2 regions of the Bulleidia sp. HCP3S3_C9 genome follow, and region 2 is predicted to be linked to the other one. Evidence: predicted binding sites of a transcription regulator. Region 2 holds the regulator's gene; the other holds the start of a gene.
What was found. Region 2 encodes Rex, which represses fermentation and respiration genes when NADH is low (regulators of the CRP and FNR family bind a similar motif). Its sites were predicted from a motif close to GTGAANNNNTTCAC; they were not measured.

Region 1 (16,469 bases), on a different contig from region 2:
TGCAGGAATACTTCTTTGTATGTGCAGGTATTCATTCTGTTGTGGAATCTCATTTGAAACAGTATCCTTCATTGAAAAATTTAGGTGAAAAGATTGCAATTCAGATGAATGATACACATCCTGTATTAGTGATTCCTGAATTAATGAGAGTATTGATGGATGAATATCATTTCTCATGGGATGAAGCAAGTGCAATTGTAAAGGAAACCTGTGCATATACAAACCATACAGTTATGTCTGAAGCATTGGAAAAATGGCCGATGGATTATATTCGTAACCTGCTTCCACGTATTGCCATGATCATTGAAGAAATTGATCGCCGTTTCACACAGTATGTCTGGGAACATTGCAATGGTGATCAGGGAATGGTTGAAAGAGTACGTGTGATCCAGAATAACACAGTACATATGGCAAATCTTGCTATTGTTGGCTCTCATTCTATCAATGGTGTTGCCAAGATCCATTCCGAAATCCTGAAAGATGATTTATTCAGAGACTTCTATCAGTTATTCCCAGAACGTTTCTCTAATAAGACAAATGGTATTACGCCAAGAAGATGGATGCTGTATAACAATCCACAGGAAAAGAAGTTCTTAGATGAATTGATTGGCAAGAAATATGAAGTTGACTTCAAAAAGTTTGAAGATTTAATGAAGTATGTAGATGATCCAGCAACACAGGATGCATTCTTGAAAGTCAAGCAGGAAAGAAAAGAAATTCTTGCGAAGTATATTGAAGAAAAGACAGGTATTGTTGTTGATCCAGCTTCTATCTTTGATTCCCAGGCAAAACGTTTACATGCATACAAGAGACAGCTTCTGAATGTCATGAATATCATTTACCGCTATCAGAGAATCAAGTCTGATCCAAATTACCGTATGCAGCCACATACATATTTATTTGCGGCTAAGGCAGCAGGTGCATATACATTTGCTAAGAAAGTTATCAAACTGATTAACTGTGTTGCAAAGGTTGTGAATAATGATCCTGATGTAAATGGCATGATCAAGGTTGTATTCTTGCCTAACTATTGCGTTACGATGAGTGAAATTCTAGTTCCTGGTACAGATGTATCTGAGCAGATTTCTACTGCAGGTAAAGAAGCAAGTGGTACTGGTAACATGAAGTTCATGATGAATGGTGCAATTACACTTGGAACATTAGATGGTGCCAATGTGGAAATTGATGCACTTGTTGGTAGAGATAACGATGTCATTTTTGGTCATACAGTAGAAGAACTTAGTGATATGAAGTACAGCTATCGTGCACAGTCATACATTGACGGTGATGAAAGAATCGCAAATGTATTGAGATCTCTTGTTGACTGCACTTGGAGTTCTGATCCAGATGACTTCACATTGATCTTGAATGAAATCAAGAATAAGAATGATGAATTCTTTGTATTGGCAGACTTTGATGCTTATGTAAAAGCACAGGAAAAAATTGAAGAATTATATCAGGATAAACATCAATGGGCTAAAATGTGCTTAGTCAATATTGCGAAGAGCGGATATTTCTCAAGTGATAGAACAATTGGAGAATACGCAGAAGATATCTGGAACGCTGAACCATTGAAATTTTAAAAAAAATATGGCACCATTAATGGTGCCTTTTATTTTGGAAAATCAATAAAAATAGTGGAGGGATCTATGCCAGCAATGCATGCTTATCTGGATGATTTTGGGAAAATCACAATCTGGATGAATAAAAATTTTTATGGTGGAAGAAGCGATTATTTTAGTCTAGTTGAAGGTAGTTCTTCACAGGATCTAGTTGTGGTCAATGCGGAAGAACATGATACAAAAATGAAATATGTTCTAACATGTCCTGCAGATGGAACATTTGGAAAAGACTATAAAATACGTGAATCTCATGGATTGATGGTTCCTTTGCAAATTAGAAATATTGTATCAACAGATGAATTCAACCGTATGTTCTATTATGGTGGAGATGATCTAGGATCTATTTACCATCCAACACATACTGATTTTGCTTTGTGGGCTCCGACGGCAGTATCTGTTACTTTACATATTCATAGGAATAAGAAAGTTGATTCTTATCCAATGAAAAGAAGTGACCACGGTGTATGGAGGATGCGCGTGGAAGGGGATCTTTCACATGCTTTGTATTGTTACTTTGTTGAAAGAAATGGATGCGTTGTTAGATCTTTAGATCCATATGCATTGAGCAGTAATGGAAATGGGCAGTATAGTGCTGTTATTAATGAAGAATTATTGAAAAAAGTTCCTTTTGTGAAACCTGAGGGAAAAGTTTGCGGTACAGATGCAATTTTGTATGAAGCAAATGTTAGAGACATGACAAGTTCTTGTCTTACAGGAACAAAAACAAATGGAAAGTATGTTTCTTTATGTGAAGACCATACACAATATGATTGCTTTCCTACAGGCTTGAATTATCTGGCTGGTTTAGGCGTAACGCATATTCAATTGATGCCTGTACATGATTATTGTACGGTGGATGAATTTCACCCAGAAAAGAATTACAACTGGGGATATGATCCAATGCAGTACTTATCATTGGAAGGCAGCTATTCTTTAAATCCAGATGATCCATATTCTCGTATGAAAGAAATGAGAGAACTTGTTTCTACATTTCATAAAAAAGGAATGCGTGTGAACTTGGATGTTGTATTTAATCATACATATGATGTCGATAGTTGCTGCTTTAACTGTGTCATGCCATATTACTATTATCGTTATAATGAAGGTGGTTTCTTATCCAATGGATCTTTCTGTGGAAATGATTTTGCTTCTGATAAACCAATGGCAAGAAAATATCTGTTATATGTAATTTCGAAGATGATGGATCTATATGATGTAGATGGCTTTCGATTTGACTTGATGGGTATTTTAGATGTGGAAACAATGAATGCAATCAAGGAAAAAGGCAAAAAGAAGAAAGCTGATTTCATGGTATATGGTGAAGGGTGGGACCTTCCAACAATGCTTGATTACAAGAAGAAGGCAAGTATCATGAATCAGAATGTCATGCCTGAAATTGCACACTTTAATGATTACTTCAGAGATGTTGTAAAGGGAAAAACAAGTGATGATCAGAAATACAGTAAAGGATATATTACTGGTGATACAGAACATGCTTTTTCTTTCCTTTCCGCAATTACTGGAAATGTGATGGGTGATCCTTTGTTTAAGCGCTTTGAACAGCCAGATCAAACAATCAATAATATCGAAACACATGATAATTCTACAAGCTGGGATAAGATGCATGCCTGTTGTAACAATGAAGATCGTCAGACGCGTAAAGAACGTCAGAAAATGATGATCTTGACGACGTTGATTTCTCAGGGAATTCCATTCCTGCATGCTGGATGTGAATTCTGTGGAACAAAGAATGATGATTCTAACTCTTATAATGCTCCTGATAAAATTAATCAGATGGATTGGGAAAGAGCGGTGTTCTACTCTGATATTATTGAATATACAAAAAAATGTATTTCATTAAGAAAAGAATATAAACAGTTCCGCTTACATACAACAGAAGAAATCATGGAACATGTCAAAGTGAATGTGAGTGAAGGTGGAATTGTATTCTATGATATTTTTATGAAAGATGAAGAGCATCATATTGATGCTATTCGCTGTATCTTTAATCCATCCTACAATGGAAGAGAATATGATTTTGAACCAGACTGGAAATGTATTTTTGATGAATATGGACAGGCACATGAAGAACATGGAACACATGTGGAAGTTCCAGCATTATCCATTCGTATATTTGCGAGAATTGCATAGAAAGAACTCTAAACGAGTTCTTTTCATTTGCTTTGTATGATAGTAAGATATCAATAAGGTTCAGGAGAGAAAAACAATTATGACAAATAAAAAATATGATGTTGTTGCTTTAGGGGAATTATTGATTGATTTTACAGAAAATGGACTCAGTGAACAAGGAAATCCTCTTTTAGAAGCAAATCCAGGTGGAGCACCTTGCAATGTTTTAAGCATGCTTCAGAAACTGGGAGATAAAACAGCTTTTATTGGAAAAGTTGGAAATGATGGCTTCGGTCATTTATTAACAAAAGCAGTGCAGGAACAAGGAATTGATACAACAGGTCTTGTGTATGACAATGATGTGCATACAACATTGGCGCTTGTTTTAAAGAAGGAGAATGGTGACCGTGATTTTGCATTCTATCGTAATCCAGGTGCTGATATGAATCTAAAGGAAGAAGAAGTCAATGAATCATTGATTGCTTCTAGTTCTATTTTTCACTTTGGTACATTGTCTTTAACAGATGAATCTGTGAAAAAGGCAACACAGAAAGCAGTTAAAGTGGCAAAAGAAAATGGATTAACAATTACATTTGACCCAAACCTGAGAGAACCATTATGGAGATCTCTAGAAGAAGCACATGAACAGGTTGCCTGGGGTTTACAACAGGCTGATGTTGTGAAGATTTCTGATAATGAAATTACATGGTTTACAGGAATGGATAATTATGATGAAGGGATTGCATTCTTACAGAAAGAGTATCCAAATCTGAAACTGATCTGCTTATCTATGGGTGGAGATGGCTCTAAGGCTGTATATCGTGATATCCATGTTGAATATCCTGCTTTTCTGCAGGAAGCAACCATTGAAACAACAGGTGCAGGGGATACGTTCTGTGCATGTATGATTCATACAGTGCTAGAAAATGGTATTGATCATTTAGATGAAGAAAAGCTGAAAGAAATGTTGAAGTTTGCCAATGCAGCAGCTTCCCTCGTCACAACAAAGAAGGGTGCATTGCGTGTTATGCCAACAAAAGAAGAAGTGGAAACTTTTATTGAAAACTTCAAGAGATAATTTATGAAACAGGAAACAATTGATAGAATACGTAAATTTGTTAAAGATAGAGACTGGGCGCAATTTCATACAGAAGAAAATCTGGCAAAATCGATTGCGATAGAAGCAAGTGAATTACTGGAATGTTTTCAATGGAGCAGTGAATATGATGAACAACATGTCAAAGAAGAATTGGCTGATGTCATTATTTATTGTCAGGATCTATTGGATCGTATGCATATAGATGTTGATGAAATCGTGAATATGAAAATGGATATGAATGAAAAGAAGTATCCAGTAGAAAAAGCATGTGGAAATGCTAAGAAGTACACGGAGTTATAGGAATGTATTTATTTTTAGATGTAGATGGTTTATACAATGCATTTCAGCATTTTGGATTATTAGGAGAGTAAAATGAAAAAACTGGTGAATGGAATTCTAGGATTATTTTTAATGATTTCTAGTATATTGACACCAATTCATGCGGAAGAATCATTTTCAGATTTTGAAGATGAGTTATTTCAAGAAATGATGTCTGAAGACTACACAACACTTCATTTTTCATTGCGTGATTATCAAAAATATGGCATTGAAAAGCCTGATGTAAATATCGGAGATGCTTCCTGGGATGATTATGAAGATAGTGTTGAAGATTGTGACGAATATTTGAAGAAGCTGCAATCTTTTGACTATGATTCTTTATCTGAAACAGAACAGAAAGATTATCGTACGATTGCATTTTATCTTGAAAGAAATAAAGAATTAAATTCTTACCCATATTTTGACTGGGCATTTAATAGTGCTGAAGGTGTAATTGATAATTTATTAACGACATTCACTGAGTTTGTTTTTTATGAAAAAGAAGATATTGATGATTATCTTACAACACTTGCTTCTGTGCCTGCGTATTTGGATCAATGTTTAGAAAATACAAAGAAACAGGCTGCAAAAGGGTATTTTTTAACAGATGCAATGTTAAAGGCGACAGAAGATGCAATTGAAAAGTTTGTAGATAAAAAAGATGATAATGAATTGATCAAGATCTTTGATGAAAATATTGATGCATTTGATGGAATGAGTGCAGAAGAAAAAGAAGCATATAAAAAGAAGAATCAAGAAATTGTCTTGAATGCATATATTCCTTCTTATGAAAAAGTCGCAGAAGAATTACAGAAGTTGAAAGGCTCAAGAAAGGCTGACTATAACGTTAGTTCTTTAGATGGCGGCAGTGAATACTACGCTGCATTAGCGAGATATAAAACAAGTATAGATGCGGATGTAGAAACAATTCTGGATATCTGTACACAATACATTGAAAAAAGTGTAGATGAATTGTATGACATTATGCAGAATCACAGTGAAGTTACAGAAGAAACGCTTGATTTTGATAGTGCAGAAGATGTGCTTTCTTATCTGGAAGGGCATTTAGATGCATTTCCTGTATTGGATAAAGTGTATTACAACGTACAATATCTTGATCCTAGCGTTGCCAACGACAGTATCGTTGCCTACTATTTGAGTCCTCCTGTAGATGATATGAGAGATAATGTCATCAAAATCAATGGTAATAATGTGAGTGATGTGATTGATTTATATACAACACTTGCTCATGAAGGATTTCCAGGACACTTATATCAGACAAACTACTATATCCAGCAGCAGCCATCATTGCTTCGTACGCAGTTAACAATGATGGGATATCAAGAAGGCTGGGGTATGTTTGCGGAAGGACAGGCATTACATGTATCTGGCTTGAGTGAATACGCAAGTGAATATCAGAAAATCAATATTGAATTGAATTATGTTTTATCTGCGGCGGTAGATCTGGGAGTAAATGGTTTAGGCTGGTCAACAAAAGATGTATCTAAGTACCTGGATCGTTTAGATTTGAACGGCAGTATTGCGAAAGATCTTTATGATTTTGCAACGCTGCAGCCAGGAACAATCTTGCCGTATGGTGTTGGTATTGCAATGTTTGAACTGCTGGAAAATAAAGCAAAGAATGCATTAGGAAATAATTTTGATCAAAAAGCATTCAATGAAGTCTTGTTGAATGATGGAAATCGCCCATTTGAAGTTGTTGAAGAGGATGTGAATGCATATTGTGGTATTGATGAAAATGATGAAAACAATATTATTTCTCATCGTTCTAATAACAAAGAGACACCAGTGAAAGATGATGTGAACTGGCTGCTGTATGGTGCGTGTGGATGTGGAATCATTGTCATTGGTGCAATGGGCGTGATTCTATATGTTAAATCTAGAAAGGATGATCCGTTTCAATCATGATTCATAATACATGGTGGCCTTTTTTACAAGAAGAATGGAAGCAGCCATACTTCCAGCAGTTAAGTGCGTTTCTTCATGAAGCGTACGCAACAAAAACGATTTTTCCTCCAAAAGCAAAAGTATTTTCTGCTTTTGAAGTTTGTGACTATCCTGATGTGAAGGTTGTGATTCTGGGACAGGATCCTTATCACGAAGTGAATCAGGCACATGGAATGTGTTTTTCTGTCAATCCTGGTGTGAAGATTCCTCCTTCTCTTGTGAATATTTATAAAGAGCTGCATGATGATCTTGGCTGTTATATTCCAAATAATGGATATTTAATGCCATGGGCAAAACAAGGTGTATTCCTTTTGAACACGGTTATGAGTGTTGAAGAAGGAAAAGCAAATTCTCATGCAAATAAAGGATGGGAAATCTTTACTGATCATACAATTCAGAAAATTAATGAAAAAGAAGATCCAGTTGTATTTATGCTTTGGGGTAGAAATGCTAGAAATAAAGCAAGTATGATTGATCGTAACAAACATCTTGTACTAGAGTGTGCACATCCATCGCCATTATCTGCGTATCATGGTTTCTTTGGATGCAGACATTTTTCACAGGCAAATGCATTTTTAGTACAGCATGGAAAGGAGCCAATCCATTGGCAAATCGAGAATCTATAAATGAAGAATGGGTCATGAGCAGGAGAAATTTAAATCATGGTCTTTCTCCTTTGCAATCTACTTTGGAATCTATTGGAAATCCACAGAATACATATCGGTGTATTCATGTTGCAGGTACAAATGGAAAAGGGAGTACATGTAATTATCTGAAAGATATTCTTGTTTCACAAGGGTACAAAGTGGGTATGTTTACTTCTCCACATTTAATGACGCATCGTGATCGTATTCGCATCAATGATTCCTATATTTCAGAAGATGCATTTCATGCATATTTGATGAAATATTATGATGTCATTGTAGAAAAACAGTTAGGAATGTTTGAGATTGATACATTGATTGCATTCCAGTGGTTTTTTGATGAAAAGGTAGATTACGCAATCATAGAAACAGGTTTGGGAGGCAGATTAGATAGTACAAATCTCATTGCACGTCCTGAACTTTGTATTATTACAAGTATTGGTTTTGATCATATGGCATTTCTTGGTACAAGAATTGAACAGATTGCGTATGAAAAAGCAGGAATCATTCAATCATATACGCGATGTTTGATTGGACATTTAAGTGAAAAAGCAAGAAAAGTCATTTCTTATCATGCATATAGAAAACATGCACGTGTGATTTCATTAGAAAGCTATGGCATTCGTAACAATGGTGTATTAGAATATAATCATACAGAATATTCATTATCTACAATTGCACTGTATCAGTTCCATAATGCAGCTCTGGCATTGAAGGCAGCTCAACTTTTAGGCGTTGCTATTCAACAGAAAAATGTAAAAGAAGCAGTTGAGCATAGCCAATGGAGGGGCAGATTTGAAACAATAAGTAAAGATCCATTGATCATCATTGATGGTGCACACAATGAACAAGGTATCAGAGCATTGTGTGAATCAATGAAACAATTACCTTCACCTGTAACTTGTGTATTTTCTGCTTTGAAAGATAAGCAGGTACATGAAATGGCAGGTCTTTTAAAAAGAAATTGCGAAACATTGATCATTACAGAGTTTCAAAATGAAAGAGCAGATACAGCAGAAGATTTATATGTAAAAGATGCAATCATTGAAAAAGATTACAAAAAGGCAATTTCAAAGGCAAAACAAATAAATTGCAATGGATCAATTGTAATTACAGGCAGTTTATACTTCATATCCATTGTAAGAAATTTGTTGATTCATTCTGAAACTTTTAATGAAAATTTACAATAATCATTAAATTAATTTAGATAATGTATTATAATGTAAGCGTTAACAAACGATAGAAATCAGGAGGTAATCATAATGAGAGCAAATAACATGGCAGCGATGATTCTTGCTGGCGGCAGAGGCAGTCGTTTGCATGAGCTGACCAAAAAAGTAGCGAAACCAGCCGTTCATTTTGGCGGCAAGTATCGTATTATCGACTTTCCACTTAGTAACTGTGCAAATTCAGGGATTTCAACAGTAGGTGTATTAACACAGTATGAATCTGTTTTATTGAATGCATATGTTGCGAAAGATCAGTTCTGGGGTATAGACACAAACAATGGTGGTGTCTATGTATTAACGCCAAGAGAAACAGACGATAAAGGTCTAGATGTATTTAGAGGAACTGCTGATGCGATTACTCAGAATATTGACTTCTTAGATAGTATTAATCCAGAATATGTTTTAATTCTTTCAGGTGACCATATTTACAAGATGAACTATGAAAAGATGCTTGCTTATCATCAAAGAAAGCAGGCAGATGCAACAATTGCGGTATTACAGGTAACACTCGAAGAAGCTACACGTTTCGGTATCATGAACTGTGATAAGGATGACATGATTGAAGAGTTCGAAGAAAAACCTGCACATCCAAAGAGCAACCTTGCATCTATGGGTATCTATATTTTCAACTACAAGACATTACGTAAGTATTTATTGCAAGATGATAAGAATCCTGATTCTTCTCATGACTTTGGTAAAGATATCATCCCTACATATTTGAATGATCATAGAAGACTTGCAGCATATCGTTTCAAGGGTTACTGGAAGGATGTTGGTACAGTTGATTCTCTATGGGAAAGTAACATGGATCTATTGGAATCCAATAACCAGTTAGATCTTGGTGATCAAGGATGGAAGATCTATACAGAAAACATTAACTCATTACCAACGTATATTGGTGATGAAGCAAAGATCAATAATGCGTATATTACACAGGGTTCTATTGTTTTAGGTGAAGTTAAGAATTCTGTTATTGGTACAGGCGCTGAAATTGGCAAGGGGGCCAAGGTCGTAGATTCTGTTATTCAGCCAGGTGCAAAGATTGGTGAAGGTGCAAAGGTTACACGTTGCATCGTTGCTGATAACGTAGAAGTTGCACCAGGTGCAGTACTTGGATCAAGTAAATCAGAACACATTGATCTTGTGGCTAAAAAGTACGCTGAGTAAGGAGAATCGATATGAAAGCATTAGGAATTATTTGTTTTGAAAATTCTCAAGCCAACGTAGGTGGTTTGGATGATTATAGACCAGTACCTGCCATTTCATTTTTAGGAAGATATAGAATCATTGACTTTATTCTTTCTAACATGACAAACTCTGGTATTGATAATGTTCATGTATATTGCAAGGAAAAACCTCGTAACTTATTTGATCATCTTGGAGCTGGACAGCAATACAATATCAACTCTAAGCGTGGACAATTAAGAATTCTCTATGGTGAAAAATCATTCTCTGCAGAAGTATATAACAATGATATTGCAAACTATATGTTAAATATGCAGTACATTGAAGAAGACAGCAATCCATATGTGATTGTTGCTCCAAGTTACTTTATTTATAGCTTGGATTTCACTAATGTTCTTCAGCAGCATATTGAATCCAAGAGTGATATCACAGTTCTTTATACAAACACAAGTGAAGCAAAAGAGCACTTCCTTGACTGTGATACATTAACAATGGACAAGGATAAGAGAATCACAGAAATTGGACACAATCGTGGCAAGAGAAAAAATGCATCTATTTCATTAGAAGCATATGTATTAAGCAAAAAGTTATTTATCGATCTTGTCAAGAAGGCTTCAGAAACATCTTCGTTGTACTGGTTCAGAGATATTCTCAATGATTCTTTAGAAGAATTGACAGTTACAGGATATGGCATCAAGGGATTTGTTGGGTGCATTAACTCATTGAGTGAATATTTCCGTATTACAATGGCTTTGAGTGATCGTGCAACAGCGAAGGGACTATTCAAGCCTGGATGGCCAATTTATACACAGACAAACGATTCTGCACCAACAATTTATGGAAAGACATCTGATGTCTGTGGAAGTGTCATTGCGAATGGATGTGTGATTGAAGGAACAGTTGCAGATTCTGTTGTTTCTCGTAATGTAACGATTCGCAAGGGGGCAATCATTAAGAATTCTATTATTCTTCCAGGTGCTTATATTGGTGAAAATGCTAAACTGGATCATGTGATCGTTGATAAGTATGCCATTATTCACCATGTAAAAGAACTTAAGGGTACTGCAGAAGAACCAGTATACGTTAAGAGAAGAGACCGTATTTAAAGGAGATTGTTTATGGGAAGATCAATTCTTTTCGTGGCAGGTGAAGGGCTGCCATTCGTAAAAACTGGAGGATTGGCAGATGTCATTGGTGCTTTACCAAAGGCACTTGTACAAAAAGGACACGATGCTAGAGTTGTCCTTCCTCTATACAGTAAGATTATTGAAAAGCATTATGACAAGCTGGAAAGACTTGGAACAATTCAGATTCATTCTGGATGGATTGACCAGCCAGCAACATATTACAAAGCAGAAGCAGATGGCGTAATTTACTACTTTGTAGAACATCAGGGATATTTTGAAAGAGAAGGATTGTATGGCTATGTAGATGATGGTGAACGTTTTGCCTTCTTCCAGCGTGCAGTTCTGGATATGATTTATTTCATCGACTGGTGGCCAAACATCATTCATTCTAATGACTGGCAGACAGGTATGATTCCATTGATGGCACATGCATGTTATGCAGATGATTATCGTTATCAGTCTATTAAACATGTATATACGATTCATAACATGGCATTCCAGGGTAACTTTGGTGTTGATATGCTTCCTACATGTCTTGGATTGGATTACAGCTACTTCGATGATGGATCTATCAAGTTTGATACTGGAATTTCATTTATGAAGGCAGGTATCGTATATGCTGATAAGATTACTACGGTTTCCCCAACATATTCCAATGAAATCTTGACAGAGACATATGGTGAAAGAATGGATGCTGTACTGCGTTATCGTAGAGGTGATTTGTGGGGTATTGTAAATGGTATTGACACAGATCTATGGAATCCAAAGACAGATAAGCTGCTTGCCAAGAACTTTGATGTGAAGAGCTATGCTTCTGGCAAGAAAGCAAATAAGCTTGCTTTACAGAAGAAGCTAGGACTCGAAGAAACAGACAAGAAGCCATTGATTGGTCTGGTATCTAGACTGACAAATCAAAAGGGCGTTTACATGATTACGGATCGTATTCGTGAAATCATGGGAATGGATGTTCAGTTTGTTGTTCTTGGAACAGGTGAAGCAAATGCTGAAAATGCATTCAAGTGGATGGAACAGGAATATAAGGGACAGGCAGTCTACTATTGTGGATACAATGAAGATCTTGCACATTTGATTTATGCTGCGAGTGACTTGTTCCTGATGCCTTCTTTATATGAGCCATGTGGTATTGGACAACTTATTGCAATGCATTATGGTGCATTACCTGTTGTTCGTGAAACTGGTGGTTTGAAGGATACTGTACAGCCATTTAACCAATATACTGGTGAAGGAAATGGATTCTCATTCTGGGCTGCAAACGCAGATGATATGATCTACACACTCAGATGGGCTGTTGAACAGTACAATACAAATAAGCCAGGATGGAAAGGCTTAGTGAAGAGTGCTATGACAACAGATGTATCTTGGAACCAGTCTGCTGGTGTATATGAACAGTTGTACTATGAAATCTGCAACTGGCCAGACGAATAAAATTGAAGCAAAATAGAGACTATGACGATTGGTTGTAGTCTCTTTTAAATTTGAAAAGGCTTTCAGAAACAGGAGGCATGAATGAAAAGTGATATGAATGAAAAAAATTCGTGAATTATTACACAAAATTTGTTTTTTTGTGTTTTTTTTCAAGACTAGTGGGTGGTATAATGATGGCAGAAATTAGGAGGAATTTTTTTACATGTCTAAGATTACAGTAAAAGATCTTGATGTTAGAGGTAAGCACGTTATTGTTCGTGTAGACTTCAACGTTCCACACAAAAATGGTGTGATTACTGATGATAATCGTGTCAGAGCTGCACTGCCAACGATTAACTATTTAACAGAAAATGGAGCTAAGGTTTTATTACTTTCTCACTTAGGAAAGATTAAGACAGAAGAAGATAAGGCTAAGAATGATATGAGCATTGTTGCTGATTGCTTAGCTGGACTACAGAGCGCTCCTGTAAAGTTTGTTAACGCAACACGTGGTGAAGAACTTGAAGCTGCTGTTAAGGCTCAGGAAGATGGTTCTATCGTTCTTATGCAGAACACTCGTTATGAAAAGGGTGAATCCAAGAATGATCCTGAATTAGGTAAATATTGGGCATCTTTAGGTGACTTATTCGTAGAAGATGCATTCGGTTCTGTTCATAGAGCTCATGCTTCTACAGTAGGTATTCCAAGCAACTTGCCAGAAGGCTGCGCTGCTGTTGGTTTCCTTGTTGAAAAGGAACTCAATGTACTAGGTGGTGCATTAAATGATCCTAAGAGACCATTCGTTGCTATTCTTGGTGGTGCTAAGGTTTCTGATAAGATCGGTGTTATTGAAAACCTGTTAAAGATTGCTGATAAGGTATTGATCGGTGGCGGTATGTCTTATACATTCTCTGCTGCTGTTGGCGGCAAGATTGGTGATTCTTTATTAGAAGCTGATAAGGAAGACCTCGCTAAGGAATTCATGGAAAAGGGTGCAGGAAAGTTATTCCTTCCTGTAGATACAGTTGAAGCTAATGCATTCGACAACGCTACAGATATCAAGACAGTCAAGTCTGGTGCAGTTGATGATGGCTACCAGGGTCTCGATATTGGTGCAGAAACAGTTGCATTATTCACTAAGGAATTAGAAGGTGCTAAGACTGTATTCTGGAATGGACCAATGGGTGTATTCGAAAAGCCTGAATATGCAAACGGTACAATTGAAGTTTGTAAGGCAATCGCTTCTCTTGAAGGTGCTACTACAATTATTGGTGGTGGTGACTCTGCAAGTGCAGCTAAGAACCTCGGATTTGCTGATAAGTTCTCTCACATCTCTACAGGTGGTGGAGCTTCTCTAGAATTCATGGAAGGAAAGGAGTTACCGGGTGTAGCAATCATCCCGGAGAAGTAATATAGACATGACAAGAAAACCAATTATCTTCGGAAACTGGAAAATGAACAAGACACCTAGCGAAGCAAAAGAATTCTTCGAAGGTATCAAGGGTTATGTAACAGGTGATGAAGCTGCTGAATACGGAATCGGCGCTCCATATGTTGATTTAGCAATTGCCGTTGAAAATGCTGGTGCAATCAAGGTTGCTGCTGAAAACTGCAATGAATTAGATTCAGGTGCATACACTGGTGAAGTTTCTGTACCAATGCTTAAGGAAGTTGGTATTACATACTGCATCATTGGTCACTCTGAAAGAAGAGAATACTATGCTGAAACTTCTGCACATTGTGCAGCTAAGGCTAAGAGATTATTTGCTGCTGATATTACACCTATTCTTTGTGTAGGTGAAACTGAAGCTGAATATGATGCTGGCAAGACAGCTGAAGTAGTATCCACAGAAATCAAGGAATCTCTTGAAGGTTTAACAAGTGATGAAGTTTCTAGACTTGTTATCGCTTATGAACCAATCTGGGCTATTGGTACTGGTAAGTCTGCTGACGTTGAAACAGCTGAAAAGTGCTGCAAGCTCGTTAGAGAAACAGTTAAGAGCCTTTATGATGAAGCTACAGCTGAAGCTGTACGTATTCAGTATGGTGGTTCTGTAAAGCCAAACAACATTAAGGAATATATGGCTTGTGAAGACATCGATGGTGCATTAATCGGTGGTGCTTCCTTGAAGGTTGATTCATTCAAGGAATTAGTTGACGCAACTAAGTAAGATTTCAAAGAGTAAATCTCTTGAAATATATAGGTAATCATAGGAGGAAATTATAAGATGCCTAATTTTGTAGATCCAATTGCTGAAGTACACGCACGTGAAGTTTTAGACTCTCGTGGTAACCCAACAGTAGAATGTGAAGTAACAACTGAATCCGGTGCATGGGGACGCGCAATCGTTCCATCAGGCGCTTCCACAGGTGAAAGAGAAGCTCTCGAACTTCGTGATGGCGACAAGGATAGATTTGATGGAAAGGGAACATTAAAGGCTGTAGCTAACGTTAACGAAAAGATTGCTCCAGCTGTTCTCGGACTAAACGTATTTGATCAGGCTTTGATCGATAAGACAATGCTCGATCTCGATGGTACAGAATTCAAGAGCAACCTCGGTGCTAACGCTACATTAGCTGTATCCTTAGCTTCTGCTAGAGCTGCTGCTGATTCTTGTGGTCTTCCACTTTACAAGTACATCGGTGGTACAAACGGTAAGGTATTACCAGTTCCAATGATGAACGTATTAAATGGTGGTTCTCATGCTGATAGTACAGTTGACTGCCAGGAATATATGTTAATGCCTGTTGGTGCTAAGTCCCTTCACGAAGCAGTTCGTATGGGTGCTCAGACTTTCCACGCTCTTAAGAAGGTTCTTAAGAAGTATGGTTATGACACAGGTGTAGGTGATGAAGGTGGATATGCTCCTTCTTCATTAGCTAATGGTTCTGGACCACTTGAAGAACTCAAGAATGAAGGACCTCTAGAACTCATGAAGGAAGCTGTTGAAGCTGCTGGCTTCAAACTTGGTGAAGATATCTGCTTCGCTATGGACCTTGCTTCTAGTGAATTCTACAATCCTGAAACAGGTAAGTATGAACTTTCTAAGTCCGGTCAGGGTGAAAAGACTTCTGACGAAATGATCGACATGATCGAAGAATGGACAAAGAAGTATCCATTAATCTCCATCGAAGATGGTCTTGCTGAAAATGACTGGGATGGATGGAAAAAGTTAACTGAAAGACTTGGTGACAAGGTTCAGTTAGTTGGTGATGACTTATTCGTTACAAACACAACATTCATCAAGAAGGGTATCGAACTTGGTGTTGCTAACTCTGTATTGATCAAGGTTAACCAGATTGGTACATTAACAGAAACACTCGATGCTATCGAAATGGCTAAGGAAGCTCAGTATACAGCTGTTGTTTCCCACCGTTCTGGTGAATCTGAAGACAGCACAATCGCTGATCTCGTAGTTGGTGTCAATGCAGGACAGATCAAGACAGGTTCTATGAGCCGTACAGATCGTATTGCTAAGTACAACCAGTTAATGAGAATTGAAGAAGAACTCGGTGATGTAGCTGAATTCCGTGGAAGAAAAGCTTTCTACAACGTTAAGGCTCTTTCTTCAGCTGAATAATTCTATTTCGGATCTATGAGATGCTTATCCTTTGGGTAAGCATCTTTTTTGGGTGTGCCGGGCATGGCGCTAATTCAGTCAGAGATAAACTGACCACAGGTCTTTACCGCCAAGTGTAGTAAACCACAAGCTGTTGGCAGT
Region 2 (16,469 bases):
AAGCATCCCATGGACCTGTAGCTGTGTAAGAAGAAGCTGTGTATTCATCATCACTTACTGAGTGAACAACGATATCAACGTTTTCAGAACCTAAAGATTCTTCGATGGACTGTTCAAGTGAAGCTGCCTGCTTTGGTAATGAAGCAGAAGCATCATCTGTTAACAGGTCAAGAACGATTGGCCAGGAAACGTCTGTTAATTCCTTCTTGGCAAGTTCTAATTCTTCCTTAGCCTTTTCAGGATTGTAAATGGAGTCCTGTCCTTCAGAAAGATCGATTGATGGATCTTCACTAGCTGCCTGAACTAATTCACCATAAGACTTACCATCAGAAGTAGTAACAAAGTCCCATGGAGTTTCAAGAGTACGAATTACCTTTTCAGCAATTGTCTTGTCCATAACTGTTGCCATGTAGGAAACTCTATCGAGACCATACTTGAGAGCTTTTCTAAAGTGAGTATTTAGAAGTGCCTTCTTTGCATCAGCCTGCTGAGCCTTTGTCTTTGATGAGTTGTCAAAGTTTGTTCTGTTGAAGTTGAAGTTGATACCAAATGTATAAACATTCTGCTGAGGGTTGAATGCATATTCCTTATACTGTTCTAAGTAAGATTCGAAATCCTTAGCAGTTGTTAATAATGTAGCCTGATAGTAAGGATTAGATTCAGATTCAAAGCCCTTAACTGTAGAAGCTGGATCAGAACCGTCATCAAATACACGGTTTACATTCTGGATGTATACGTGTTCAGCATCCCAGTACTGTTCATTCTTATGCATCTTCTGAGAAGACTTAGATACGATTTCATCTAAGATGTATGCACCATTGTAAAGAATGGATGATGGGTCTGTTGCCTTACCATAGCTACAGTTCGTTGGGTCTGGTGAACCAAGCTTACAACCATCGCCCTTGCTTTCAAGGAATTCCTTGTTTACTGGCCAGAATGAGTTGTTAGCTACAACTGTATGGAAGAATGGTGTTGGGGCTGTTAATGTGTATTCAACAGTCTTGTCATCAAGAGCCTTGATACCAACCTTGTCCCAGTCAGCATCTGTTCTTTCAGACTTGCCATATTCTGCCAAGCCCTTAACATAGCTTTCAGCAATCGCAATTGTTGCACCCTGGAAATCAGATAAGTGACGAACACCGTTTACGAAGTCTTCAGCTGTAACATCAGCATATTCTTCTTCCGTGTTTGTAACCCACTTAGCATCTCTCAGGTGGAATGTCCAGACTGTAGAGTCTTCATTGTGTTCCCAGCTTTCTGCTAGATCGCCTACGTAGTTATTATATTTGTTAATTTCTGTAAGACCATCTACCAGGTTAGTTGTAATCTGGGCATCAGTAGCATTCTGTGATAAATGCCAATCCAATGTTTGAAGATCACTTGTGAAGACGTAGTTAGCATCTTCGGATGTTGTGTTTGTTGCTTCTGAACCAGCTGAACCAGCTCCGCCTGCAGAACATCCTGCAGCGAGAAGTACTGCCATAGAAGCACATAAAATCTTTTTCATAGTACTTTTCCCTCCAAAGTAGTTACTATTTTAAAGTTTGTGTTAAGGTGCGTCAACGCAAATATGAACTTTTCATGAAAGATTGCAGATGAAAAATTGAAAATTTTGAAAATGTTTCATAAATTCATTCGTTTCCTGGGAAAAAACATGTGTTTTTCATTCAATTACAGTTTTTTTGCAAATACTGTACTACTTGCTTTTATAAAGCCTTGTTTTATGAATACTGCAATATTTTTGCCATTTTCATCCATTTCAACTTTGATTTCTTCGATTCTATTCTTCTTTGCTTCTTCAACGAAAAGTTGTAATGCCTTTGTTCCAATCCCTTGTTTTCTCTTGGAATACTCTACAATCATATGCATCCAGCAGGTTGTATCTGTCTCTTTCACATATCCGATTTCTCCAGCATAGGAATGATTCTCATCAAAAATATAGCGATAGAAATAATTCTCATCCAAACCCCATTTCTGATAAAATGGTTCCCATTTTTTTCTATCAAATGGAAAAGGTCCACCATTTGCTTCATTGAATGACATCGTCTTTTCATCTTCAACAAGTTGCTTACGATACCATAAATCTTCAATATGCGGCTGAAATAAGCAAACTTCATTTTTCAGTGTTAAAGCAAATTCTAATTCAATTTCAAATTTTGAATGGTTATGGTTAGCTTCATTTAAACCTGTATTGTTATATTCTTCTGCAAATGTATCTCCACATTCTAAAAATGTATATGGTTCAAATCCATAGAAATCTGCCACTGCCTCTACACCTGCAATTTCCATTTCCACTGCCAGGCAGCCTTCTTCTCTTCTTTTCTGTACTGCTCCTCTTGTTTCTCTTGTAAATGCATCTGTTGTCCAGACTCTTCCTTCAATGTATGGAATATGATTTTCTTTAAAAAACGAAGCTACTTTCTCGTGATTTTTGATTGCAATATAGTCTGAAGGTTTTTTAAAATGATATGACATGCCTTCATCACGATAGCTTTCTGTAGGAATAATATACTTTCCTTTTGTCTTCTCACTGATACTTCCACAAGATCCAGACATGATAAAACGATATGCACCACTTACCCACGCCGCTTCAATCATACATTGCGCGCACATTGTACTTCCTAATTCTGTGAGATAGAATGCAATCTCTTTTCCCTTGTATACAAGAGACATGATATCTGTAGAGCCATTACATCCTCTAATTTCAGATATTTTTTTACATGCATATGTTGTTAATATTTTCTGATAGATCTGATCTGAAAAGATAATGATGCATGTATCCACCATCTTTCCTTGTTTTCCATAAAAATCTTCTTCATTGATATATGTTTCTGTTGCAATATCAAACGAATCTGTAATCATAAATTATTCCTCCCAAGATAAAAAATACACATCCTTAACAAAGAATGTGTATACCTTGATTAGTCAGCTAATGTTCCAAATGGATCCCATGGAGCAACCTGAACAGGTTCTTTATCAAGTGCAGCTAAAGCTTCTTTTGACAAGAACTTCTTATTCACTGCAACAACATACATGTATTTATCAAACCATGTATCACTTCCAATAAAATATCCCTGATTTGCAACTTTATCACCCCAGGAGTTTTCAATCTTCCATCTGTTTGGTTTTCCATTTTCATCAAGATTGACACCTGTCAGCATCATTGCATGGTTCATTGCAGACTGATGTGCATCCAGCATTTCTGCTTTTGTCATAGATAGATCCATATCTAATGTATTTTCATAGTCATACTGTGCATCATCCCATAGACCACTTTCACGATCTCCATCTGGTCCGCAATCACATCCAAACCATACTGGTTCTCCACTCTTCAACTGTTCAATCGTTGCATTCTTGAATTCATCCAATGGTAAGTTCAACATATTGATTGGATTGCCATTTACGACGTTTCCAAGATATTCAACAGTATATGTCTTGTAATATTCCTTGTTAGATGTAGGTGCATTGATGCAGTTAATGTAGTCATCAATATCTGCACCTAAATAATTTTCATAGAACTGTGCTGGTGTTACGTGATATTCAGCGTGATGCTTCTCAGAAGCATCTACATACTCAAATGTAAACTCCTTTGGTGGCAAACCAAAGCAGGAAGCAATCAAAGAATAGATTTCTTTTAATGCCTGTGCCTTTAGAGCAGGAATATCTGCACCTTCTTTTCTTGTATCCACAACAAACTTTCTAAGTCTCTTATTCAAAAGTCCATTCATTGTTCTTGTATGAGAAGACTGATATGTTTCTGGCATTGCTGTCTTTGGACATAGTCCATATTTCTTAACGAGAGACTGTACCATATTCCACTGTCCGCCATCGCCAACAGCCCAGCTTAAAAGATATCTCATCTTTTCACTATCCATTGGATTGTTAATTTCATTTAATGCACATTCCATAAACCAGTTTGCTTTTTCTAGTTTATCAAAGAAGGCAATATAATTCTGTGATAGTTCAAATTCTTTAATGTTATATTTCTTAGCAATTTTTTCTCTTAAGAAATTCATTGAAGAGAAAATCCAGCATCTTCCAGACTGCATTTGATTTGTTGCCTTCATTGTTTTTAAATCTACACTAAAGATATCAGGATTATGACATTCTGCATCAAATACACGTGAAATAGTATTTAAATCATTCTTTGTCAATGCATTTCTTACAACACGTGCCTTCGCATCTGCTTCATAATTTGTACGTAATTCATTTAATAATGTGCTTGAGATTTCTTCCATAATTCACACCCTCACTCTCAGTGACTTCTATCCTATCACATAAAAAAGAGAACGCTCTTCAAAACGTTCTCTATTATTTAAAATTTTTTACATTTGTCTGAAAACTTTTTCAAGCAATGTTTAAATTCTTAAAGATAAAGTATTTTGGTCCCTGGTATTTCTGCGTCGTTGTATTTTCGCTGGAAAATTCAACATCTTGTAATGCTTCATAGATATTTCCCGTAATAGAAAAACCAGTTAATGGAATATACTTCTCTCCATCAAAGTATCTAGCCAGTCGAACTTCTCCTCCAAAATAGCCAGAAGCACTTTCTAACTGCGGTGCAGAGAAATGATCAATAATCAAATGTGGCTGCAAGGCATCTACTGTATTCTTTGCTTTAATCTCAGCAACTGGATAGGAACCAGTAATTTGTTTGGCATTTAGATAATGACCATATTGAATATCACCAAATAAATTTGTGTTAATACCATCATGGATAATTTCTGTTTCTTTTAATACAACACCATGATTGTCAAATGTCCTTGCATTTGCGGCACCTTCGATCTGTCCTTTTAGAATCATATCAAACTTTGTATTTGAAACAGGTTTATCAATATCATAGTGATTCGATTGTGTCACGTGAGAAGCATAGGATGTATTCTCCATGATATTGCCTACAATAAGGTTTGCCATTTCACCATACATGTATACTGGTGTATCTTTTGTAATATTCACTGTATCAATCGTCCTGGCAATACTTCTTTGCTTTACTAAATGTAGAATATCACGGATATCCTGTTCAATAGATGCTTTATCAAATGTGTTATTTCTGTAATATTTATATGATTCAAATTCTTCATTGTTATGACTACTTGTAGGAATCGTTTCAAATTCAACAGATAACTTTGTATCTACATGATGTACATCATTAGAATTCAAAAATTCTGTACGTGTAACATAGACAAAGATTTCCGTTGCATTCAGCCAGCTCTCACTTGACTGATTTGCCTCATCAATTGCTTCAGCAGCTTTTAAAGCAATCGCATTTAAAGATTCTTTATTTGCCGATTCCTTGATCAAAGAAGTTTGATTGGATGCTAAAGGATAATATGGATTCAAAGCTGTTTCTGCTTTTTTAACAGCAGCAGTAATTTTAGCATTTAAAGAATCAGCATCATCAGCACTAGTTACCGCAATCATACTGCTTCCTCTTTTATCATCTACATCTTTATATACAACAATAGAAACTGTATCTGTATTTACAACACGGTTTAATTCCATCTTCTTTTTCACAAAGAATAATTCACTTGCATTCTTTGTAACTTTTGTATATTCATAATCAGATAAATCTGAATGATTTTTTAATACTTGTACGATTTCTTCTGTATTCATCATGATAATTTTGCTTTTCCTTTCAAATATGGTCCACCATCAGACACAAATACCCATTCTTTATGTCCTTTACCACACATTCCCATACCAAAGATATGAACATCTTTAGATACCATTGAAATAGAGTTTAACAAGTCTACAACACTTCCAGAAATCACAACTGGAGCAACAATATGATCTGTCAGTTTTCCATCAACAATTTCAATTCCATATCCTGCAGTACACTGGATCTGCCAGTTTTTAGGATCTTCCATCCCATTATTGCTTTGACATAAGTAATATCCATGTTTAATTGATTTAATCATATCTTCTACAGAATCATTGCCTGCATCAAAGAATGTATTTGTCATTCTTGTATATACTTTACGTTTATAAGATTCTCTTCTTCCATTTCCTGTTGGTGCTGTCCCAAGTTCCATTGCACTCAGACAGTCAGAAATACCCGTTTGCAGAATACCATTTTTAATAATATTTGTTTTGCCAGCTTCAACGCCATCATCATCAAAGAAATAGGAAGCTGCAGAAACGCAGGAAGCTGCACCATCATACATATTCACAACATCACTTGCTACTCTTTTCCCAACGTACTGTACTGCCTTGGCACGTTCTTTTACAAACATATCCATTTCCACGCCATGTCCAAATGCTTCATGTGCAATTAAACCCGCAACTGCTGGATCACAGATGATATCGTATGTTCCTGCTTCAATTGGACGTGCATTTAACAGTTTCAATGCAATATCAATCACTTCATCTTTATCTGCATCAATCTTATCCAGGACAAGCTGACTGTCTACTTCTCCCTCTCCAGTAAAGTTCATCTTGATATTATCTCCATCACGTACAACAACCTGCATCATAGCATTACACCAGTCATATTTCTGATCCAGGCATTTATTTGTGGAAACAAAGATCTTAGAAGTTTCACGTTTCATAAATACACATCCGACTTGAATAACTTTTGGATCTTTTGCATGTGCATACTCTTTGATTGCATTTAGTCGCTGATAGATTTCTTCATCCCTCAAGGAAGAGGCATCTTCTCTAGCAAAAGATTCTACATGTTTATTTTCTTTTAAGCATGGGATACTTGTCGCAAATGGTGTTGAAATTGTTATCGCATCAATAACATTTTCAGCATGCAGTCCACGAATATCATCGCAGGAATATTCACTGTAATGACCATCTTTATACACCTTGATTACAAATCCGCATTCATTATCCAATTCATCAATCGAAGAGGATACCGTTGTTATGAGTGCTTTCTTTGTTTTGACGTAATTGCCAAGAATGCTGACATATTCATATGTCTCATTTAATTCTTGTACAAGTGTTTTTGCATCTTCGATTCTAGATTTTAAAAATTCATTTATCATATTCACCCTCACTCAAAATCGATATCGATATCTCCAGAGATAGTCGTTGCTTCAATCTTTTTATTTCCATTTCCATATTTTCTAGAACGGAATAATTGATTGCTTCTTACCGTATAGTTTTTCTCATCATCGCTGATCAGAACTTCCATATCTCCAGACACGCTTTCCAGTTCCATATTGTAAGTAGAAATATTCTTAATTTCAATATCTCCAGATATACATTCAATATGCAGATCATGTGCTGTCGAAGATTTAATATCAACATCACCAGATGCACATTCACAATGCATATCTTCAATATTACAATCTTTCATTTCTACATCACCAGATGCTACTTCAATTTTCAGTTTATCAGTTGAAATACTGGAAAGCGTTACATCTGAAGAAGCACCTTCAATTCTAATCTTTTCATAGCGAACATTACAAGGAACATTCACAATCACTTCTGCACTGTGATTACCAAAAAAGAAGCCATCTTTTAATTTCTTTTCTTGAATGCGTAATATATGTTCTTTATCAATAATTGTAAATCGTTTTGGATCAGTAAAATTAACTTCCACATCATTCACATCTTTGACTTGAAATGTAATATCTGCGCTCATCATACGTACATCTATTTCTTTCAAGCAAGAAGCGATTTCTTTTGCTTTAATTTCCTTTTGAAGGATAGAAGATGCAACGTCTTCCACCGTACCAAAAGATACGATAATATCTTCTTCTGTTTCACCTTCTTCTTTTTTATCTTCTGCGAATTCTCTCATATATTCAATAACACTCTGTACATCATCATATGCATTATCGTTTAATACTTTTTCTAGTTCCTTCAAGTAGTTTTCAATCATTGTCTGGCCTCCTTTTGAATATAGTGATATATATTCATTAATTCCTGAAGATCTTCTAAATAATCCTTAATCTTTTTTACACCAGCTGGTGTAATATGATACATTTTACGTAGGCGATAATTATGTTCTTCTGTATATACTGTTAAGCTGCCATTTTTCTCTAGTCTTCTTAAAATGGGATATAACGTAGACTCAGAAATGTCTATGACATCATGCAGGTCTTTTATGATCTTATATCCATAAGAGTCTTCTTTTAATAATGCAGTGAGTACACAAATATCTAAAATACCTCTTTTTAGCTGTGCATCCATATTTACACCTCCTGTTATTACTATATATCGCATAGTATTACTTGTAAAGAAGTATTATGTAAGTTTTAAAATTATTTTTCAAAAGAAATATGATATAATAATTTTCGCTATGGAGAAGTACCCAAGAGGCTGAAGGGATCGGTTTCGAAAACCGACAGGCGTGAAAGCGTGCGGGGGTTCAAATCCCTTCTTCTCCGCTGAACCATCATTAGGATGGTTTTTTTATTAAAAAAGCAGAAGCATGTAACTTCTACTTATTCTGTTTCGAATTGAATCTTATATTCTTTTGTATTGTATTCAGAAGCAAAGAATCCCTTTAAAACAAGTTCTGCATTCTTTTCAGCTTCTTCATATAAGCCATTTTCAATTGCATCTTTTTCTGCACGATCAATCAATTCCTGTAATGCCTTGTTTTGTGTTTCCAGCTTGATTGTCGTAAACATAGAATCCTGTTCATGGTATACCTTGAAACTAGATGTATCCAAATCTTTTGATAATGTCTGTACCTTTGGAAGCTTTACTGTAATCAGTTTCTTCTCTTCATCCACATCATATGTAATTTTTGTAAAGTCATAACCAGCTTTGATTTTGACATCATAAGAGTAAATTTGCTTTGCCTGTGTAAATGGGATATCAAGACCAAATGCTTTCTGCCCATCTGCAATCATTTCAATTTCCGTACAGTAGGCACTCTGTGTTGCTAATTCTCCAATGTCTTCAAATGTCAGTTTAGCTGTCTTTCCATCAGTCTGCGCTTCTTTATTACCAATTTTTGTTCCTATAAATAATCCTCCAACAGTAAAAACTACAATCAATACGATTGTCAGTATTCTTTTTGTTGCTTCATTCAATTGTTTCATCATCATTCTCCTTTAATTCATGGATGAGCTTTTCAGCATAATGAATTCTGTGATTCATTGCTTCGATATCAAGATTCATTTGAACAATCACCTTTTCTAATACTTGCACTTTGATTTTGTTAGATTCATTCATCATTTGTTTAATACGCTCAAGAGATACTCCTGCTTTTTTATACTTTAAAATCATCTGTAGTTTCAGTAATTGCTCCTCATCATAAAGCTTTGCTTTCTGTTTCCCAGCACGAATCGTTGGTTTCAGTATACCAACCTTGTCGTAGTAATACAACGTTTTCCTTGTAACATGCATCATTAAACATACTTCATTCACAGTTTTCATCTTTTGCCTGGACATCTAAAAAGCATTTTAAAACCGTTCCTTCAGGGAACGGTCAAGTGCTATTTGATGCTTCTCCTCCTAGAGTGAAATATGTTTTTTTCGCGCATACAAAAAAGACTCTAGGATCATCCTAAAGTCTTCAAATAGAAATGATTACTTCATCAAACCCTTTTCAAGAGCAAGAGTTCTTGTTGTGAGGTCGCAAACTTCACTTGGTCCATAGTACTGGATAGCACCTGGATAAGTATAAGCTGTTTCAACAGACCATTCAGCTCTGTGTGCTTCAAAGTACTTGAATGGAGCACCGTCTAATTCAACAAGAGCCTTTCTGATAACTGGCTTATCTTCACCATGTCTTCTTTCCATGTTCATCATCTTAGTGATTGGCATACCACCAGCTACCCATTCTTCAGCTGGCTTGGAAAGATTAGAGATCTTGGAGAGGTATCCATTGTATCCATACTGGATGAGCATGAATGCATTGTAACCTAATGAATAGCAGTAGTCAGCATCGAAGTTAGATGGGAATGCACATCTTCCTTCATAACCAAAGAAGTGGTGTAATGCATTGAACTTGCCATTGTACTTGCCGTTCTTTCTTCTTTCTTCCAAGTTAGCCTTTACAAGAGCAGAGAATAACTTTTCAGATTCAATTAATGAAACCTGTACGTTTCCATGTGGGTCTCTTTCTAAGAATAACTGCTGCTGAATTGTTTCAGGAAGAATAGCAAATACTGCCATGGATTCAGCTGTTAATCCCTTTTCGATGAATGCATACTTGTCTTTCCATGTAGGTAATGCATTGAATTCATCAGCCTTGCTTCCAGCTAATAATTCATTGATTTCTCCAATTAATACTGAGAATTCAGGAACGAATTCAACTACACCTTCAGGAATAATTGCTACACCGAAGTTCATACCCTTTTCACTTCTAGCAGCAACACTATCAGCGATATAGTCAGCGATAGAAGCTAAAGACATCTTCTTAGCTGCAACTTCTTCAGAAATCAAGCAGATGTTTGGCTGTGTTTCAAGAGCACATTCAAGAGCTACGTGAGAAGCAGAACGTCCCATAACCTTGATGAAATGCCAATACTTCTTAGCAGAGTTAGCATCTCTTTCAATGTTACCGATAACTTCACTATATGTCTTTGTAGCTGTATCGAAACCGAAAGAACATTCGATATCTTCGTTCTTAAGGTCGCCATCGATTGTCTTAGGGCAGCCAATCACCTGAACACCTGTGTTATGTGCAGCAAAATATTCTGCTAATACTGCAGCGTTTGTATTTGAGTCATCACCACCGATGATAACGATAGCTGTAATACCATGCTTCTTGCATACTTCTGCAGCTACTGCGAACTGTTCTTCTGTTTCAAGCTTTGTTCTGCCAGATCCAATAATGTCAAATCCACCTGTATTTCTATACTGGTTGATAAATTCATCATCGAATTCTACATAGTCATCATCTAATAATCCACTTGGACCATTCTTAAATCCATAAAGTACATTTTCAGCACTTGTTGCTTTCAAAGCATCATATAGACCACAAACAACGTTGTGTCCGCCAGGTGCCTGTCCACCAGAGAGGATAACACCAACAACCTGCTTCTTAGCTGCAGATGTGTTTGTACCCTTTTCAAATGTGATTTCCTTTTCTCCATATGTGTTAGGGAATAAAGCCTTGATCTTTTCCTGATCTGCAACAGACTGTGTTGCTTCGCCTTCCTTAACGCAGATTTCTGAAATACCGTTTCTTAGCATGCCAGGTAATTTTGGAGCATACTTTAATCTTTCAGCTTGTAATGGTGAAATATTCATTCTCTTTTTTCTCCTTTTCAAACAAACAAATTTTAATGCATTTTGCGATTATCGTAAATAGAAAGAACTACATTTCTTCCATCAATTCTTCCCATTTCTTTTCCAGATGTGCAATTTCATTGTGGATATCATCAATATCCTGATCCAGTGCATTCATCTTTGTATAGTCCTGATAGTATTCTGGTTCAAAGCGTAATGCGCGCATATCTTCTAATTCTTCTTCTTTTTCTTCAATCTGTTTTTCCAGTTTTGCGAGTTCTCTTTTTCTTGCTTCTGGTGAAATCTGTCTACGTGTTGCTTCAGAAGTTACTTGTTTTTCCTCTTCATGTGAACTTGATAAAACTGGTTTTGCATTTTCACTTTGCATATATTCATCATATGTCTGATCGATAAACTCTGCTTTTCCATCTTCAAATCGAATTAAACCAGTTGCCAATTGTTGAATAAAATAACGATCATGAGAAACAAATAAGATAGAACCTGTAAAGTCTTTTAAAGATTCTTCCAAAGCTTCTTTTCCAGGGATATCCAGATGGTTTGTAGGTTCATCGAGAATTAATAGATTTGCATGTTCAAGTAACAGTTTTGCGAAAGATAAACGTACTTTTTCTCCACCTGATAAAACATCTACAGATTTAAATACGTCATCCGCACTGAATAAGAATTGTCCCAAGACACTTCTAACTTCTGTACGATCTAAGTCTGGATGTTCATCCCATAATTCTTCTAAAACTGTTTTTCCAGATGAGAATTGTGCTAATTGCTGATCAAAGTATCCTTTTTCAATTTGATGACCAAATAGATAGGAACCACCTAAAGAAGGAATGATTTCCATTAATGTTTTCACAAATGTTGATTTCCCTGTTCCATTTGGACCAATAATAGCGATACGATCCCCACGTCGCATCTTCATAGTCACGTCTGTTAATACATGGTCATAGCCAATCTTTAAGTGATCTGTTTCCAGTACCTTTTCTCCGCCTTTGATTGCCGGAGTGAAGTGTGCATGGAATGTTTTTGTATCTGCCTGATCAACAGACAGCTTTTCCATACGATCTAGATACTTGATCTTTGATTGTGCAAATGCTGCCTTGTTTTTTTTGTATCTGAACTTTTCAATCAACTGCTGTAAACGTTCAATATCTTTCTGTTGACGCTGATATGCATTCTGCTGACGTTCCAGATCATTGTCTCGCTGGATTGTGAATGAAGAATAATTCCCTGCGTAGCGTTTCATTTTTCCATATTCCATATTGTAGACAACTTCTACTGTATGATCTAAGAACATTCTATCGTGCGATACAATCACAACAGCTTTCGGATAGTTTTTCACATATCCTTCCAGCCATTCGATTGCATCGATATCTAGATGGTTTGTAGGTTCATCCAGTAATAAGATATCTGGTTTACTCAATAACAATCTAACAAACGCAACTCTCGTTTTCTGACCGCCTGAAAATGTACCAATGGTTTTATTCAGATCTTCTAAAGAAAATCCAAATTTGGTAAAAACGGTATTCATTTCAGACTGCCAGTTATAGCCATTCATTGCTTCAAACTGTTCCTGCATCTGTGCATATTGCATCATGATCTTTTCAGAATAATCTGTTGCCATTTGTTCTTCTAAAGCATTCATTTTCTTTTGCAGGGCAAATAAAGGCTCGTAGATTGTCATTAACTCTTGTTCTACAGTCCACTCATCATGTTCAAGTACTTTCTGTGCAAGATAGCCAATACGTGTTCCATTCTGCATATTGATCGTACCTTTATCAAAGTTCTCTTCACCACACATGCATCTTAAAAATGTTGTTTTTCCACAACCATTTCTTCCAACAAGTGCAATCTTTTCATTTCCTTTGATTTCAAAATTAATATCTTCAAATACAGTATCTGCACCATAATACTTTGATGCTTTTGAAATTTGATATAACATATATTTCTCCAAAAAAGGAATGGAAGTTTTGTTCCATCCCTTGTCTATTTATGATTAGAAATTTAAATTTCTAGGTGTTCTTGCGAATGGAATGACATCACGGATGTTTTCCATACCTGTGATATACATAACAAGTCTTTCAAATCCAAGACCGAATCCAGCATGCTGGCATCCACCATATCTTCTTAAATCAAGATACCATTGGTAATGTTCCTTGTTCATTCCAAGTTCATCCATACGTGCTTCAAGAACTTCAAGTCTTTCTTCACGCTGAGAACCACCAACAAGTTCTCCAACGCCTGGTACTAAGCAGTCAACTGCAGCGACTGTCTTGCCATCATCGTTTTGTCTCATATAGAATGCCTTGATATCCTTTGGATAGTCTGTTAAGAATACAGGACCCTTAACAACCTTTTCTGTAAGATATCTTTCATGTTCTGTCATGAGATCCATGCCCCATTCAATCTTTGAATTTTCAAACTTCACACCATCTTCAACAGCCTTCTTTAAGATTTCAATACCTTCTGTATAAGGCATTCTTCTAAATTCACTGTTACGAACATGGTTTAATCTTTCCTGTAAAGTTGTATCGATTCTTTCATTGAAGAACTTCATTTCTTCTGGACATGTTTCATAAACATAATCAATGCAGTACTTGATCATATCTTCAATCACATCCATGTCATATGCAAGATCTGCAAATGCCATTTCTGGTTCAATCATCCAGAACTCAGCTAAATGGTTAGTTGTGTTAGAATTTTCAGCTCTGAATGTTGGGCCAAATGTATAAACATCTCTGAATGCCAATGCAAAAGCTTCTGCCTGCAGCTGACCAGAAACAGTTAAAGAAGCATGCTTTCCGAAGAAATCCTCTTCATACTTACCATCTTCTCTTGTTGTAACTGTGAATGTTTCACCAGCACCTTCAGCATCTGCACCTGTAATTTCTGGTGTATGTACATATACAAATCCCTGTTCCTGGAAGAATGTATGAATTGCCATAGCAAGCGCACTTCTAACTCTAAATACAGCTGAGAATGTATTTGTACGAGGTCTTAAATGACCAATTTCTCTTAAATATTCAAAAGAATGTCTCTTCTTCTGTAATGGATATGTGGAATCACAAGCACCTTCCAGGTTGATTTCAGTTGCCTGAATTTCAAATGGCTGCTTTGCATCTGGTGTAATTTCCAGCTTACCAATGACGGAGATCGCTGTACCTGTTAAATACTTACTAACTTCATCATAATTTGTCAATGTATCAGCAGTATAAACAATCTGTGCATTCTGATAGTAAGTTCCATCATTTAACGCAATAAAAGATACATTCTTACCAGATCTATTTGAACGAACCCATCCCTGCAGCTGAACATATTCAATCTGGTCCTTTTCATATTGTGTTCCTGTTGAAGTGAGTCCATATAACTCACGAATACTCATTTCTGTTGGCATAATTAATTCCCCTTACTTCTTTAATCTTTCATAGAGTTTGTTTCAAACACAAGCTCCTGTATACTACTAACAACATCTACTTGTTTTACATATACTCCCTGCGGAACAGAAAAATGGTCTACCGCAAAACTTACAAATCCTTTTATACCAGAACCTACCAAAAGGTCAACTGTATTCTGTACATCTTGTGAAATACATAGGATTGCTATTCTACATCCTTTTGGCAGTTTTTCTCTGATATCTTTTAAAGCATAGACAGGTACAGAAGCACCTGTTACTTTATCTGGCATTAAATCAAACGCACATACAATTTCACCAACAACATGATTCCACTTATTGTAGTTTAATAATGCTTTTCCTAAGTTACCTGCCCCAATCAACACGATTTTTTCATCAAAGTTCACACCCAACTCATCTGAGAATATTTTAATCAGATCATCAACGTTATATCCATACCCTTGTTTTCCTAAACTTCCAAGGAATGAGAAATCTCTACGAATTGTTGTGGATTCAATGGAAACATAATCAGCTAATTGGCGGGACATGATTTTTGTTTCACCGTCTGCTTTTAACTTTCTTAGTGCTTTTAAATATACTGGATATCTTTGTAATGTTGCTTTTGGTACTTTTCTTTCTGTTGTCATAGTAATCACCTATAAACTATTTTAACACTGAAAAGAGAGTTTGTGAAAAAAAGAATAATTTTAATATTATTCTTCTCCTGGCATTGGCAATGATGGATCTGCTGAAACATCAAATCCGCCACGAATGCCGTTTTTATATGCGACATATCCTGTCGCACCAATCATGGAAGCATTGTCTGTACAATACTTGATTGGAGGTTGTGATAATTCAATGGAAGGGAATTTCTTCATTTCTTCCTCTAACATCACTCTTAATCTAGAGTTTGCCGCAACACCGCCAGCAGTCACAACCATCTTTGGCTGCAGGTTTTTAACTGCGTTCATTGTCTTAGATACCATTAAACCCAAAGCTGTTTCCTGGAAAGCATACGCAACATCTTCTTTAATGATTGGATTGCCTGCTTTTTCTTCTCTTTGAATCAATTGAAGAACAGCTGTCTTCAAACCTGAGAATGAGAAGTCATAAGGACTGTCAACCTTTGGTGTTGGTAAATGATAATGTTCTTTTCCATTCTTAGCCATCTTATCAATGACTGGTCCACCTGGATATCCTGTACCTAGTACTCTAGATACTTTATCATAAGCTTCACCAATGGCATCATCCCTTGTTTCACCTATCACTTTGAAATCATATTCTGTTTCCATCCAGACAAGCTGTGAATGTCCACCACTGATAACTAATGCAAGCAGTGGAAACTGTAAATCATGATCTAATGCAAAACGGTTTGCATAAATATGTCCTGTCATATGATTTACTGGTACAAGTGGCTTATGAAACTGCCATGCCAGTGTTTTTGCGGCCTGTACACCTACATGTAAAGATCCTATGAGTCCTGGGCCTTGTGTAAATGTAATCGCATCAATATCATCCATTGTTACATTTGCCTGCTTCATTGCTTCTGTAATGACAGTACTGATATTTTCAACATGGATTCTACTAGCAACTTCTGGTACGACTCCACCATATTGTGTATGTACATTGATCTGTGAAGATACAATGTTTGATAATATTTCTTTTCCATCTTTTACAATGGCACATGCAGTTTCATCACAACTGCTTTCTAGTGCTAATAACATTGTCATAATATTCTCTCCTAAAGCTGAACCATTAAATATGCATCTTCACCATCAGCATAATATTTCTTTCTTTTACTGACTGTCTGAAATCCAAACTTCTCATATAGCTTTATTGCATTCGTATTTGAAACACGAACTTCTAAAGTGAAATTTTCACATTTACTTTGTTGGATCTTCTGTAAACAAAATTGCATCAACTCACT

Region 1: the regulator Rex is predicted to act here: its motif matches at 12,879-12,892, upstream of ACTND6_RS06940 (phosphoglycerate kinase).

What each region holds. Positions count from the first base shown of each region.
Region 1 covers NZ_JBQHWJ010000033.1:7,754-24,222, forward strand. The annotation lists gene ACTND6_RS06890 (glycogen/starch/alpha-glucan phosphorylase) at 1-1,583, shown strand, start outside; gene pulA (type I pullulanase) at 1,650-3,773, shown strand; gene ACTND6_RS06900 (PfkB family carbohydrate kinase) at 3,853-4,830, shown strand; gene ACTND6_RS06905 (nucleotide pyrophosphohydrolase) at 4,834-5,151, shown strand; gene ACTND6_RS06910 (DUF885 domain-containing protein) at 5,224-7,098, shown strand; gene ung (uracil-DNA glycosylase) at 7,095-7,763, shown strand; gene ACTND6_RS06920 (bifunctional folylpolyglutamate synthase/dihydrofolate synthase) at 7,778-8,971, shown strand; gene ACTND6_RS06925 (glucose-1-phosphate adenylyltransferase) at 9,044-10,177, shown strand; gene glgD (glucose-1-phosphate adenylyltransferase subunit GlgD) at 10,189-11,301, shown strand; gene glgA (glycogen synthase GlgA) at 11,314-12,768, shown strand; gene ACTND6_RS06940 (phosphoglycerate kinase) at 12,971-14,158, shown strand; gene tpiA (triose-phosphate isomerase) at 14,166-14,918, shown strand; gene eno (phosphopyruvate hydratase) at 14,976-16,328, shown strand.
Region 2 covers NZ_JBQHWJ010000028.1:8,623-25,091, forward strand. The annotation lists gene ACTND6_RS06295 (ABC transporter substrate-binding protein) at 1-1,507, opposite strand, end outside; gene ACTND6_RS06300 (GNAT family N-acetyltransferase) at 1,672-2,862, opposite strand; gene ACTND6_RS06305 (C1 family peptidase) at 2,922-4,238, opposite strand; gene ACTND6_RS06310 (metallopeptidase TldD-related protein) at 4,348-5,616, opposite strand; gene ACTND6_RS06315 (TldD/PmbA family protein) at 5,613-6,989, opposite strand; gene ACTND6_RS06320 (DUF4097 family beta strand repeat-containing protein) at 6,998-7,831, opposite strand; gene ACTND6_RS06325 (PadR family transcriptional regulator) at 7,828-8,142, opposite strand; tRNA gene ACTND6_RS06330 (tRNA-Ser) at 8,254-8,339, shown strand; gene ACTND6_RS06335 (DUF4230 domain-containing protein) at 8,397-9,002, opposite strand; gene ACTND6_RS06340 (MerR family transcriptional regulator) at 8,986-9,354, opposite strand; gene ACTND6_RS06345 (diphosphate--fructose-6-phosphate 1-phosphotransferase) at 9,493-11,160, opposite strand; gene ACTND6_RS06350 (ABC-F family ATP-binding cassette domain-containing protein) at 11,228-13,093, opposite strand; gene asnS (asparagine--tRNA ligase) at 13,148-14,545, opposite strand; gene ACTND6_RS06360 (redox-sensing transcriptional repressor Rex) at 14,566-15,189, opposite strand; gene tsaD (tRNA (adenosine(37)-N6)-threonylcarbamoyltransferase complex transferase subunit TsaD) at 15,256-16,272, opposite strand; gene rimI (ribosomal protein S18-alanine N-acetyltransferase) at 16,284-16,469, opposite strand, start outside.